DNA from 4 places in the Methylotenera sp. G11 genome. Region 3 is predicted to be linked to each of the others. Evidence: predicted binding sites of a transcription regulator. Region 3 holds the regulator's gene; each other region holds the start of a gene.
The links. The regulator sigma-54, encoded in region 3, starts transcription at its own class of promoters, with help from an activator protein. The targets are predictions, from matches to a motif close to TGGCACNNTTCCTGCT.
Positions count from the first base shown of each region.

Region 1: a site for sigma-54 is predicted at 1,269-1,284, ahead of GQ51_RS04955 (glycogen/starch/alpha-glucan phosphorylase). Genes of this name have one in related genera too.
Region 2: a site for sigma-54 is predicted at 1,339-1,354, ahead of GQ51_RS09330 (TorF family putative porin). Genes of this name have one in related genera too.
Region 4: a site for sigma-54 is predicted at 1,689-1,704, ahead of GQ51_RS00580 (LLM class flavin-dependent oxidoreductase). Genes of this name have one in related genera too.

Region 1 covers NZ_JUHH01000001.1:1,083,278-1,086,395, forward strand. Annotated here, with positions in the region: gene GQ51_RS04955 (glycogen/starch/alpha-glucan phosphorylase) at 1-1,231, opposite strand, end outside; gene GQ51_RS04960 (hypothetical protein) at 1,463-2,131, shown strand; gene GQ51_RS04965 (hypothetical protein) at 2,564-3,013, shown strand.
Region 2 covers NZ_JUHH01000001.1:2,026,958-2,030,075, forward strand. Annotated here, with positions in the region: gene GQ51_RS09320 (ammonium transporter) at 1-62, opposite strand, end outside; gene glnK (P-II family nitrogen regulator) at 73-411, opposite strand; gene GQ51_RS09330 (TorF family putative porin) at 494-1,282, opposite strand; gene GQ51_RS09335 (accessory factor UbiK family protein) at 1,464-1,718, shown strand; gene GQ51_RS09340 (YifB family Mg chelatase-like AAA ATPase) at 1,729-3,118, shown strand, end outside.
Region 3 covers NZ_JUHH01000001.1:1,566,072-1,569,189, forward strand. Annotated here, with positions in the region: gene hprK (HPr(Ser) kinase/phosphatase) at 1-112, opposite strand, end outside; gene hpf (ribosome hibernation-promoting factor, HPF/YfiA family) at 139-465, opposite strand; gene GQ51_RS07215 (RNA polymerase factor sigma-54) at 611-2,206, opposite strand; gene lptB (LPS export ABC transporter ATP-binding protein) at 2,203-2,925, opposite strand; gene lptA (lipopolysaccharide transport periplasmic protein LptA) at 2,939-3,118, opposite strand, start outside.
Region 4 covers NZ_JUHH01000001.1:111,670-114,787, reverse strand. Annotated here, with positions in the region: gene GQ51_RS00585 (LLM class flavin-dependent oxidoreductase) at 1-529, opposite strand, end outside; gene GQ51_RS00580 (LLM class flavin-dependent oxidoreductase) at 549-1,622, opposite strand; gene GQ51_RS00575 (MFS transporter) at 1,872-3,077, opposite strand.

The sequences.
Region 1 (3,118 bases), 480 kb from region 3:
CGTGATTGATCTTATAGATGATTTCGAGATGGCGCGGCAACAGGCGGCCGAACAGGTCAACAGACCAGGTTTCGAGCGCTTCCGGCATCAGTGTATGGTTGGTGTAAGCGAATATCTTGCCGACCAGGCCCCAGGCAAAATCCCAAGGCAGGTGATGCTCATCCACCAACTGGTACATCATTTCCGCAACACCGATCGAGGGATGGGTATCGTTGAGCTGAATGGCGATTTTTTCCGGCAGGATTTTCCAGTCTTCCTGGCATTTGATTTCACGCGAGGTCAGGAAGCGGCGCAGGATATCCTGGATAGAAGCCGAAACAAAGAAATACTGCTGCTTCAGGCGCAGTTCCTTGCCCAGCTCACAGACGTCGTTCGGGTAAAGGATCTTGGAAATGCTTTCCGTCGCATTTCGCTCCTGAACAGCGCGCTCGTAATTACCATCGTTAAAATGGCGTAAATCAAATTCACGCGCGGCCTTAGCCGCCCATAGCCTTAAATTATTCACCGTCTCGGTGCCGTAGCCGGGCACCGGAACATCATATGCCATCGCGACGACATGCTCGGCATCCACCCAGCGCTGAGCCTGGCAGCCATCTTCCGGATACGTCACCACATGGCCATAGAACCTGATGTTGTAATGCGCCTCAGGGCGCTGGAACTCCCAGATATTGCCGTAACGCAGCCAGTTATCAGGATTCTCAACCTGCTGACCATTCTCGATACTTTGCCTGAACATGCCATATTCATAACGGATACCATAACCCGCTGCAGGAATATCCATGGTCGCCATTGAATCGAGAAAACACGCAGCAAGCCTGCCCAGGCCGCCGTTACCGAGCGCCGCATCATTCTCAATCTCCACGGTAGCTTCCAGGTCACGGCCTAAAGCGGCCAAACCTTCCTTCAACTCATCATTCAAGCCCAGATTTAGTGCAGTATTGCTCAGCATGCGCCCGATCAGGAACTCTAACGATAGGTAATAAACACGCTTGGGGTCATCCTTATAGTAGGACTCCGCCGTTTTGACCCAGCGTTCGACCACATGGTCACGCACGGTATAACTTGCAGCCTCGTACCAGTCGCGCGGCGTTGCGGCATCGCTGGTCTTGAATGTAGAGAATATCAGATGCTGCTGCAAACCCTGCTTGACCGGAGGCAGCTTGATATTGGCCGTGACTTTGTTTTTGGGGTTACGCTTGGGGGTCTTTGGGCTTTCGTTTGGCGTTTTCATATTGGCAGTCTTTGATGTTGAATATATTGAATATTCTAGCAAAAGTTAGGCCAGTTCCAGAAGCCTTTCTGCAACCAGGGCGACTTGCTTCCGCCGGATGTCCGCCCGGCCGCATTCAACGAGATAAAGCCACATCAAAAAAAGGGAATAAATCCCTTTTAAAATAATCGCTTGCCTGTATAATTGATTGGGTCCAATTCTCAAAAACAACAGCACCAAGGGAGCATGACCATGACGGATAATAGCAATACCAACACCACAACAACGAATGCAGCTGGCAACCCATCAAAAACCAGCACCATCTTAAAAGCACTGGAAGACCTGACGCTGTATATAAAAAAGGGGGCCATATCCAGCGACATGGTGCTATACGCACTGGACAGGGAGCTCACAGATGCCGGCTTCCGCAGCAATCTGGCTCGAGAATACACCACGCAAAACACACAATCCATCAACAGAGGCCATGGCGGCTTGTCAGCTGAAGATATCATGGCTCAGGCAGGCCACGATAGCACCAGCATCAAGGCCGTGACGCAAACACTGGAACCGCATCGGCAAAGATTACTGTCAGGAACGATCAGCAAGCTAAGTGTGGCAGCACCTGTGATCAACAGCATCACGCTTGTGCACGACTACACACAAGCGATAGAAAGAGTGCAGCCCTATGTAGATAAAAAACAGATGGGCGAAGAAGCTGCACGCGATTATGCGGCAGCCATCGTTGAAAGCAAGCTGGAACAAAACTTAACCATGGGCTTATCAGCTGACCTGGGCAACTTCCGGCTTGGTCAGTGGGTGAAAAACCACCCGGAAATTCCGGAGCGCGTTCTGCAAGAACTGGATTTGGGCGGCGTAAGGACGCTGCAGCAACAGATGTCCGGCGCAATACCGGAAGCATAAAAAAAGCCGCCCGGAATATCGGGCGGCTCTGCTTTGGGCGTAAATTCAACGGATCAATCTCCGGGCGTGGCTGCACTGCTAGTTTCAAAGGTAGAAAACAACAAATGCTACTGCATCACCTGTTGAATGGCAGGCAGTTTAAACCCAGGTTGGCCTTGGCTGTTTTACGAATAGTTGTCTTGGATTTTGTTTCAGCTTACGTTTTCATCGAAGACAATCCTCGAGTCGAAAATCACTTAAACACTTTGAGTAAAAACTTAAGCCCGCATTGAGATAGTTAATAAACAAGATGGGCCTTACCAACCTCTATCAATAAAAACCCTTGACAGAAAGCCAAACTTATATATATTTAAATGGGATTTTTTACCACTTTTAGATTAATCTCTGGGTTTAAGTTTAAATTAGCAATCAACATAATTAATGGAGGGAATAATGGCTGAAACTATCACAATTAATGGAGGAATCCTGCATCGAGAAAGACCTGAAATAATAAAAAAATTAATCACAGAGTTAGCCCCTCCGACAGGTAGCCCACTACCTGATATGTTAAACAAATCAACCGCTACAGAACAGCAATTAAACGCTGCTCTTGAAATCGTTACGCTGTTTAAAAAAGAAAATCCAGAAGCATTTGATAAAAATTCATCCAAGGCACTTAATATCTTTATCCAATCCTTAGAAAAAGTGCGCACGGATGGAATTTCTCTTAAGGAGGCAGAACAAGGTTATAACGTTAGTTCATATCGCAATAGAAGCATACCAGTTATAGAAAGCCTCACGCTTTCAACCCCCGATACCAGACTAGAATTAAAGCTGCCGCGAAATGAAGGCTTTGATAATAACAAACAGCATGACGTCATGAAGTTAGGCCCAAGTCGATAACTGCGAGAACCAATTCAAAAGCTTACGTTTATTCGCACAATCGTCAATTAAACAATTTTCTTATTAATTATTAATAAAAAAAACCGCACTTAAAAGCGCGGTTTT
Region 2 (3,118 bases), 460 kb from region 3:
GCGCTTGTTGCGCCAAGGCCCAGCATCATGACCAAGGCAAACATCGAGAGTATTTTTTTCATGTTTATCTCCTTATAAAGCTTCAACGCCGGTTTCACCGGTGCGGATGCGATAAACTTGTTCAAGATTGAATACGAAGATCTTGCCGTCACCGATTTTGCCGGTAGCGGCTGATTTTTCAATCGCTTCGATTACCTGGTCCAGCAAGTCGTCATGAATGGCGATCTCGATTTTGACTTTAGGTAAAAAGTCTACAACATACTCAGCACCGCGATACAGCTCGGTGTGACCTTTCTGGCGGCCGAAACCTTTTACTTCGGTTACGGTGATGCCTTGTACGCCAATAATAGACAAGGCTTCTCTGACCTCGTCCAATTTAAATGGCTTGATAATTGCGGATACAAATTTCATACGTACCTCCTGGTTCTGTAGGAAAGCGGCAGCTCATTCAGTCATCCAGCTGCCGCTGGCTCTTGCTATACAAATGAAGCTATTAGAATGTCTTTTGTACAAATACCGTGAATTGGTCTTTGCCCAGGTGCTGGCCTGAGGCGTCGGTGAACACTGATTTCTTGGCATCCGTGTCAGTGTAATAACCACCTACGTTCACGCCGTTGGCAAACGCCTTGGTCAAGCCGATTTTCCAGTCTGCATAATCGTACCTGCTGTTGCTGACTGAACCAGTTTTACCTGTAAAGTCCTGGTAGCCATAATGTGCAATCGCAGTATAACCTGTGCCGAATGGAACATTCAGGTTAAGTTCTGAGTAGGTAGTGCCGTCGGCATTATCGTAACCAAAAGCGCCATCCGAAACCACTGCTGAAACTTTACCGCTTAGCCAGCCGTAAGTCAGGCTGCCGTAAACCTCGGTTGTTTCAGCTTTCTTCACGCCTGGGTTTTTCCTGCCTGGGTAAATGTATTGCAGCAAACCGACGTTGTAGCTAATGCCGGTATCACCGATGGTATTGGCATAACCGCCATATACGTCCAATTCCAGGCTTGAGCTTTTGTAATAGTCGCCATCGCTTAACCAGCTGATGTTTGAGCCCCATGCACCGGCATAAAAACCGCTGGCATGTGTGTAATCCACACCGCCTTGCAATGCTGGGTCTTCACGGGTTTGTGTCAAACCACGGAAAATGTATTGGCTGTACAGGCCCACATTGTAAGCAACTGTATGTGGTGAAGCTGGTGCGGCTGCCGGGGCAGCTTCTTCGGCCATGGTGATGCCAGGCACTGAAAGTGCGCTTAATACGGCAAGTGATAATAATGATTTACGCATATTGCTGACTCCTGAATAAAAATAAGGTGATTAATAAAAACACACACAGGATGTTAAGCAAGGCGTATGCCAACAATTTTTTTGTTAATAATCAGTAAGATAGATAAATATATTATTCTATTTCGAATGTAAATTTTTTTAATAATCTGATAAACTGGCTCAAATCATTAAGGAATTTAATATGCTTGACTCCCAGAAGATAAATGAAATATCTAATAAAATCAAGGATGTAGTAAGTTCTTCCCCTTTGGGTGATGTCGAAAAAAACTTAAATGCACTATTAAGGGGCGTGTTCACCAAAATGGAGCTTGTGACCCGCGAGGAGTTTGAAGTGCAGGCAGAGGTGCTGCGGAATACGCGGCAGAAACTTGCGCTGCTGGAGGCCAGGCTGGCAGAGCTGGAGGCTGCCGGGTCAGGGGCGCAGCAAGAATCATGAGTCCATGTAGATGAGCCTCGCGGTTCTTTATAGCCGGGCATTAACTGGCATGGATGCGCCGGAAGTGGTGGTTGAAGTGCATCTGGCCAATGGCCTTCCCAGCTTTACGATCGTTGGCCTGCCTGAAGCCGAGGTTAAGGAAAGCAAAGACCGGGTGCGCGCTGCGCTGCAGACCGCCAAGTTTGAATTTCCGGCGCGGCGCATCACGGTTAACCTTGCCCCGGCGGACCTGCCGAAAGAAAGCGGGCGCTATGATTTACCCATCGCCTTAGGCATTCTGGCAGCCAGTGGCCAAATCCCATCAGATGCTTTATCAAGATACGAATTTGCCGGTGAGCTGGCGCTCACAGGCGAGTTACGCCCGATTCGCGGCGCCTTGGCCATGACTTATAAATCCTGCAGGAGTGGCCGTGCTTTTGTGCTGCCGGCAGATAGTGCGGCAGAAGCCGCCTTGGTGAATGACGCAGTGGTTTTTCCTGCGCAGTCATTGCTGGAGGTTTGTTCACATTTGTGCGGGCGCACTGCATTAGTGCAACTGGCCGCCGCCAGTAACTGTGCGAAAATCCCTTATGCCGATTTTGATGAAGTCAAGGGGCAGGCAGGGCCCAAGCGGGCGCTGGAAATCGCCGCCGCCGGTGGCCACAGTGTCATCATGAGCGGGCCGCCCGGCGCCGGCAAGAGCATGCTCGCCCATCGATTTGCCGGTATTTTGCCCGGCATGACTGAAGCGGAGGCTCTGGAATCGGCCGCGCTGCAATCGCTGAATGCCAATTACAAGCCGGAAAACTGGAAACGCAGGCCATTCCGGGCGCCGCATCATACTGCATCTGGCGTTGCGCTGGTAGGCGGTGGCGGGATACCGCGCCCCGGTGAAATCTCGCTGGCACATCATGGGGTTTTATTTCTGGATGAGCTGCCTGAGTTTGACCGTAAAGTGCTGGAGGTTTTACGCGAGCCGCTTGAGAGCGGCCAGATCACGATTTCACGCGCTGCCCGCCAGGCGGATTTTCCGGCGCGGTTTCAGCTGATTGCGGCAATGAATCCCTGTCCATGCGGCTACCTGGGGCATTACAACAATAAGTGCCGTTGCACGCCGGATCAGGTGGCACGTTATAAAGCCAGGATTTCAGGCCCCTTGCTTGACCGCATTGACCTGCATATTGAAGTATCTGCCTTGAAAGAGGACGAGCTGACCAATGTCAGCGCTGCAGAAAGCAGTGATGTGATTCGCGCCAGGGTGGAACATGCGCGCGAAATCCAGCTGCGGCGGCAAGGTAAGCCAAATTTCATGCTCGGCACACCGGAAATCGACCGGTTCTGCCAGCCTGATGATGCCGGGCTTACTTTGCTGAAAGCGGCTATCTCGAAGCTTAACCTGTCTGCGCGCGCTTATCATCGCA
Region 3 (3,118 bases):
TGACGGTTTCGCTAGTGAGAGTATTTGACCCGCCGTTCAGCCCTGCGATCCAATTGAGTTTGAGCTTGCGGCGGGTTTGTTTGAATAGCTCAGCGACGTTTATTTGAGCCATAAATGATGATTAAAACAAGACGTTAATTATTCAACATTCTGATGCTTAACGGCACCATTCGCTTTGTGGTGATCTGAATTCTTCTCTTTATGCCTCAACACCTGGCGGTCAAGTTTGTCAGTCAGCATATCAATTGCGCTGTACATATTCTCATCCTGACATTCCGCGTGTAAATCATTACCAGGAACATGCAGTGTAGCTTCTACCTTTTGGGCGAGCTTTTCAACACTCATGGTCACTTTGACATCGATCACATGATCAAAGTGATTACTAACTTTAGCCAGTTTGCTTGTAAGATAATCGCGCAATGCTGGGGTTATTTCTAAATGGTGACCAGTTAATTGTAAATTCATGACTTGCTCCTTTTGAAAATATTCTCAGGGCCTGAGCCGATCTGCTGAACCCGGAACCCATCGAACAATTTCAGTTTACTACGTTCATTTGCTTCTGTGGGATTGAAACAAAGAATTTTTTTATTTACGCTTTGAAGCGGTAAATTTATAGCGATTTTCTTAAACTGGCAGGCGCGATATTCAGTGATTCACGGTATTTCGCAATGGTACGGCGCGCCACCACGATACCCTGCTTTGCGAGCAAATCAGTGATCTGGTTATCGGAGTAAGGCTTTTTAGGATTTTCCTGTTCGACCAGTTTCCTGATCAGCGCACGAATCGCCGTGGCTGAACAGGTGCCGCCGCTGTCGGTCGCGACCGAGCTGCCGAAAAAATATTTAAGCTCGAAGATGCCGCGTGGCGTGAGCATGTATTTATTCGTCGTTACGCGGGAAATCGTCGACTCATGCAAACCCAGCTCATCCGCGATTTCGCGCAGCACCAGGGGCTTCATCGCCACCTCGCCATACTCCAGGAAATTACGCTGGCGGTCGACAATGGCCTGCGAAACACGCAGGATGGTTGAAAAGCGCTGCTGGATATTTTTGATCATCCATTTTGCTTCCTGCATCTGGCTTTGCAGGTACTGGCTGGAGCTATCGCGGTTACGTTTCAATATGCCGGCATAGAGCTGGTTGATCCTGAGCTTGGGAATCACGCTCTCATTCAGGCTCGCAATCCAGATGCCTTTGACTTTTTTCACGACCACTTCATGCTGGATATAATGCTCGGAACCGATGTGGCTGAAATCGGCTCCAGGCCTCGGATTCAGGCTGGTGATGACCAGCTGCACCTGCTTCAGCGTCTGTTCGTCACAGCCCAGCTCTTTACGCAGTTTGGCAAAATCGCGCGCGCCCAATGCCGGCAGGTGCTTTTCTGCCACCAGGCGCGCCAACGCCAGGTGCGGCGTATTTTCAGGCAAGGCATCAAGCTGCAGCAGCAGGCATTCGCTTAAATTGCGTGCACCGACACCCGCCGGATCAAGGTGCTGGATATGGCGCAGCGCCGTTTGCAGTTCCAGCGCGTCGATCTCCAGCTCCAGCGGCATTTCTTCTACGATCTCTTCCAAGGATTGTTCCAGGTAGCCATCATCATTGATGCTATCCACCAGCAGCAAGGTCAGCGTCTGGTCACGATCCGACAGCGGCATCAGCTTCAGCTGCGATAACAGGTGTTCGCGCAGGCTGATCTGCAATGTATCCTGCTGCTTGAAATCGCTGTCGTCATCCGCCGGCATATTATTCTCATCCCAGCGGCTACCATTGGAAAACACGTCAAATTCTTCATCGAATTCAGCAGAAAATGTATCGGAGAAATCTGCAGCACCCGGCTCGAAGTCGGAGGCTTCATCAAACTGCCCCGCTTCCGTAGTGCCGGACTCGCTGACGCCGGGCTGGAAGTCCTGGCCATTGAAACCGGCATCAAAATCACCTGCATCCGCATTGCCGGCAGCATCCTGCGCTGAAGCTGTCTGGCTGTCTGCGCCATTATTCAATGGCGAATCTTCCGCAGCCTGGTCTACAGGGTTGCCGTACTCGTCTTCGCTATCGTCACCACGCTCCAGCAGCGGGTTGGTTTGCATCAGAACGTCGATTTCCTGATTCAGCTCCAGCGTCGAAAGCTGCAACAGGCGAATGGCCTGCTGCAGTTGTGGTGTAAGGGATAAATTCTGGGAGAATTTGAGTTGTAAACCTTGCTTCATAAACGAAAATCTTTACCCAGATAAACTTCCCTGACGCTTTCACTTGCCACAATCTCGCTCGGGATACCGGAAGCGAACACATGCCCCTGATTGACGATATAAGCGCGATCGCAGATACCCAGGGTCTCACGCACGTTGTGGTCGGTGATTAATACGCCGATATTGCGTGAGCTCAAAAAACGGACAATCTGCTGAATATCAATCACCGCAATCGGGTCAATACCGGCAAACGGCTCATCCAGCAACACAAAGCTGGGGTCGGAAGCCAGGCAGCGTGCAATCTCCACACGGCGCCGTTCACCGCCGGACAGGCTGATCGCGATACTGTCACGGATATGCGTGATATGCAGCTCTTCCAGAAGTGATTCGAGCCTCTCCTGCATTGCTTCTTCAGAAATTTCCTGTAACTGCAGAATCGCCATGATGTTTTCAGACACGGTCAGCTTGCGGAAAATAGAGGCTTCCTGCGGCAGGTAGGACAAGCCCATTCTTGCACGCATATGAATAGGCATGCGGCTTAAATCCACGCCGTCCAGCAAAATCCTGCCTTCATCCAGGGGCACCAGCCCTACCATCATATAAAAGCTGGTGGTTTTGCCGGCACCGTTAGGCCCCAGCAGCCCGATCACTTCTCCGCTTTTTATCGTCAAAGAAATATCCTGCACCACGGTACGTGCCTTATAAGACTTGCGCAGATTCTCTACAACGAGTTCACTCATCACATGCTCTCTTTTATTTAAGCTGGGGGCTGACTTCTAAATTACGGCTCAAACGCATGTTTTTTACCGCCGGCGTCGCTGCACTGCCGTCTATCGAACTGACCTTGGCGCCAGGCTCCGCTGGTTTAGCAGGCGCAATGGTTTTTTTACCTTTAGGCTGGATAATGGCACGCACACGGCCGCCGGTACCGCC
Region 4 (3,118 bases), 1.5 Mb from region 3:
AGAACTTGCCCTGATACGAGAACGGGCCGCCGTTCCAGACACCTTTCAATACATCCAGAAACTCGGTTGTGCGGCCATAGCGGTCATCATGCGATGCGGAATCACCCCACCATAACTGTGCCGGGCCACCACCACCGGTAATGATGTTATACAAGGCGCGGCCGCCGGTCGCACGCTGCAGGCTCGCGGTCATTCTCGCAGCCACGACCGGGTTCAGGAAGCCAGGCTGGAATGGGATCATGAAACGGAAAGTAGAGGTCTCACGTGCCAGCAATGAAGAAATCACCCACGGTTCATCCGTCATCGGGAACGATGGGATCAGCCCGCCCTGGAAACCTGAAATCTCTGCAGCATGTGCGATCTCGGCAATGTAATCTATGTAGTTCGCACCGTTGCTTCCTTTGCCCACGCTGCCGGACTCAGCCTTGGAATCGTCACCCGGGAACCAGTCGCCGCGATGCGGAGTACGGTTGCGGTGTGAACTGGGTTCCCCGTGAGTCGGGATACGCCAAAAAACATCAATAGTCATAAAATATTCCTTTAGTTAATTAAGCCGCACGGCGTTGGTCACGTGCGATTTGAGCGCGAACAGCAGGCAATACGTATTCCCCCAGGCGGCAGGCCTCTTCAAAATGGGGAACCGATGAAAGCAGAAAGCTCGTGATGCCGGCTGATGCGTAATCAACCAGCGCCTGCGTGACCTGCGCATAACTGCCTACCAGGGTAGCGCTGGCGCCGGTAATGTCTGCTGAAAGCCCTGCCCATAGATGCCTGCCTGCAAGCTGGGCATGGCTGCCGTTTTTGTTAGCTGACTGCTCACGGAACCTATGTGCGTCAGAAATGGCCTCCTGCTCCGTTTCACGCGCAACGATATCGATACGCAGGCCAAAACCGAGCTTGCGTCCATGCTGCCTGGCAAGCGTAGTTAATCCATCGACCTGTTGCCTGATCTCATCCACACCTGCAGCGTCAAAAATATGTACATCAGCGCTTCTTGCAGAAAGTGCCAATGCTTCGCTGCTATTGCCGGATAGATATACCGGCGGTACTTTATGGTTAGCCAGCGCACCCTGGAAGCCGCCATTCAACACCTCGAAATATTTACCTTTGAAGGTGTAAGGAGCCTGCGTCAGCACGCCGCGGGCAACTGTCACGAACTCCTCGATACGCGGGATGATTTCATCATCTGCGGCAAAATCGCCCAATGAGCGGCGATGCTGCGCATTGCCGCCAGCGCTGATCTGCCATGCAAACCGGCCATCAGTGAAGCGCTGGTAACTTACGGTGTTCTTTGCGGCATATACCGAAGAGCCGCGCGAAGCGTCAAACTCGGTCAACAGCTTTAAATGCCTGCTGCCGCGCGCAACATAGCCGGCAACGATCCAAGGCTCATCGCCATTGATGTCTTCAGGGATACGGATTCCTTCAAAGCCGGCAAGCTCGGCAGCACGGGCTACCTGGTGCAGGTAATCAAAATAGTTAAAATTCAGACCGCGCGGGTCAGTCACCCCTTCCGAATAAGGGTGGCGGGCTGAACTGCGTTCACCGCGGCGTTCTTTTTTACTGTTCCCATAGCGGCCATCACCGCTGGTCGGTAATTGCCATAAAAATTCAGTCGTCATGCATTGGCTCCTTAAGTTAATCTGAATCCGTTAGCTACAAAAATATAGCGACAATGCACTTAAAATTGCAGGATGCATGCCAATATCAGGCATCAATCAAAATAACCATATCCATATGATTGATATAGGTATTTTTAAATACGAATGAACTGTGAATGAGAGATAGGGTGAATTTCTGCTGCAAAATCAACAAAGCCGGAAGCAGCACTGTTGATTTTGCAGAACATGGACAAAACACTGAAATGACAGCTATGCCGTTTTTTTGAAGATGTTCTTTATGAATGCCCTGAAACCCGGACATACCGCCAGCCAGACCGGAATCCAGAGCAGGAATATATCCTGCAGCACAAACCCTTTGCTGAGAAAGCCGCCCAGGGTTGCACCGGCAAAGCCGCCAGCCATGCCTACCATGGTGAACAATCCGGAAACATGCCCCATGTTCTTGCCGGAATGCGCCAGCCGCGAAATATTGACCAGATGGTTAAGCGCCTGCCCGATCGCCTGCAGCACAGCGCCAATCAACAGGCCGATAACGCTGCTGCTCAAGCCCAGGAACAGCAGGCCAGTGATCAAACTGCCATGGCTCAAGTTATAAGTGGTTTTCTCGCCCAGTTTCGCCACAAAATGGCCAAGCAGCAGCAGTACGGCAACAAAAGTCGCCCCTTCCACCACCATGAGCGTAATCCCCTGCTGTGCGCTCCAGTTGAACTGCCTGACGGCAATGATGATGATGAAGGTGCCAAAGAAACCGCGCACCATGCCGCCCAGGCCATCATAGATGCATACCTGGCGCACCATCGGGTCTGTCAGGTAGCGCAGCATGTCTTTTACGCCGCCGCTGACACTTCTGGCGTCATCCATGCTGCGTGTATGCGAGAGAATGGAAAAGCCGTAGAACGCCATCACCGCAAACAGGATGCTGGTGATCCAGTAGCTGCCATGCACCCCGAAATGGCTGGAAGCCAGATTGCCCAGCAGCGGCCCAACCAGGCCTATGCCCAGCATCAGCGTGCCCCGGTACCAGCCTCCGCGGCTGGTACCGACCTCCGGCAGGCGCTCCAGCCATGACGTGTTCATGGCAACCACGCGGAATGGGATACAGATGCCCGCAATGAATAAAAACAGCGCTGCCAGATACCAGGAACTGGAGTATCCGATCAATGGGTAGAGCGCCATCGCGCCCAGGCTGGAGATGCCATATACCCAGCGGGCGCTGAAACGGCTGATGTAAATACCTGCCGGCAGCGACATCAGCATCATGGACAGGCTTTCCGCACCGATCAGCAGCCCGATCTGCCAGGACTCCGCATTCAGGTGCAATGCCAGCAGCGTCACCAGTATCTTGTTCATACCGATGGTGATGCCGCTCATCAAGGCAAGGCCTACAAATGCAAATGTAAAATGGTTGGTCGCCAATAATCGTGGCTGTGTATTGAGCGTATTCGACTGACTCATGTTGATGCGCTTTCAAATTCTAATTGGATAAATGATGGTGC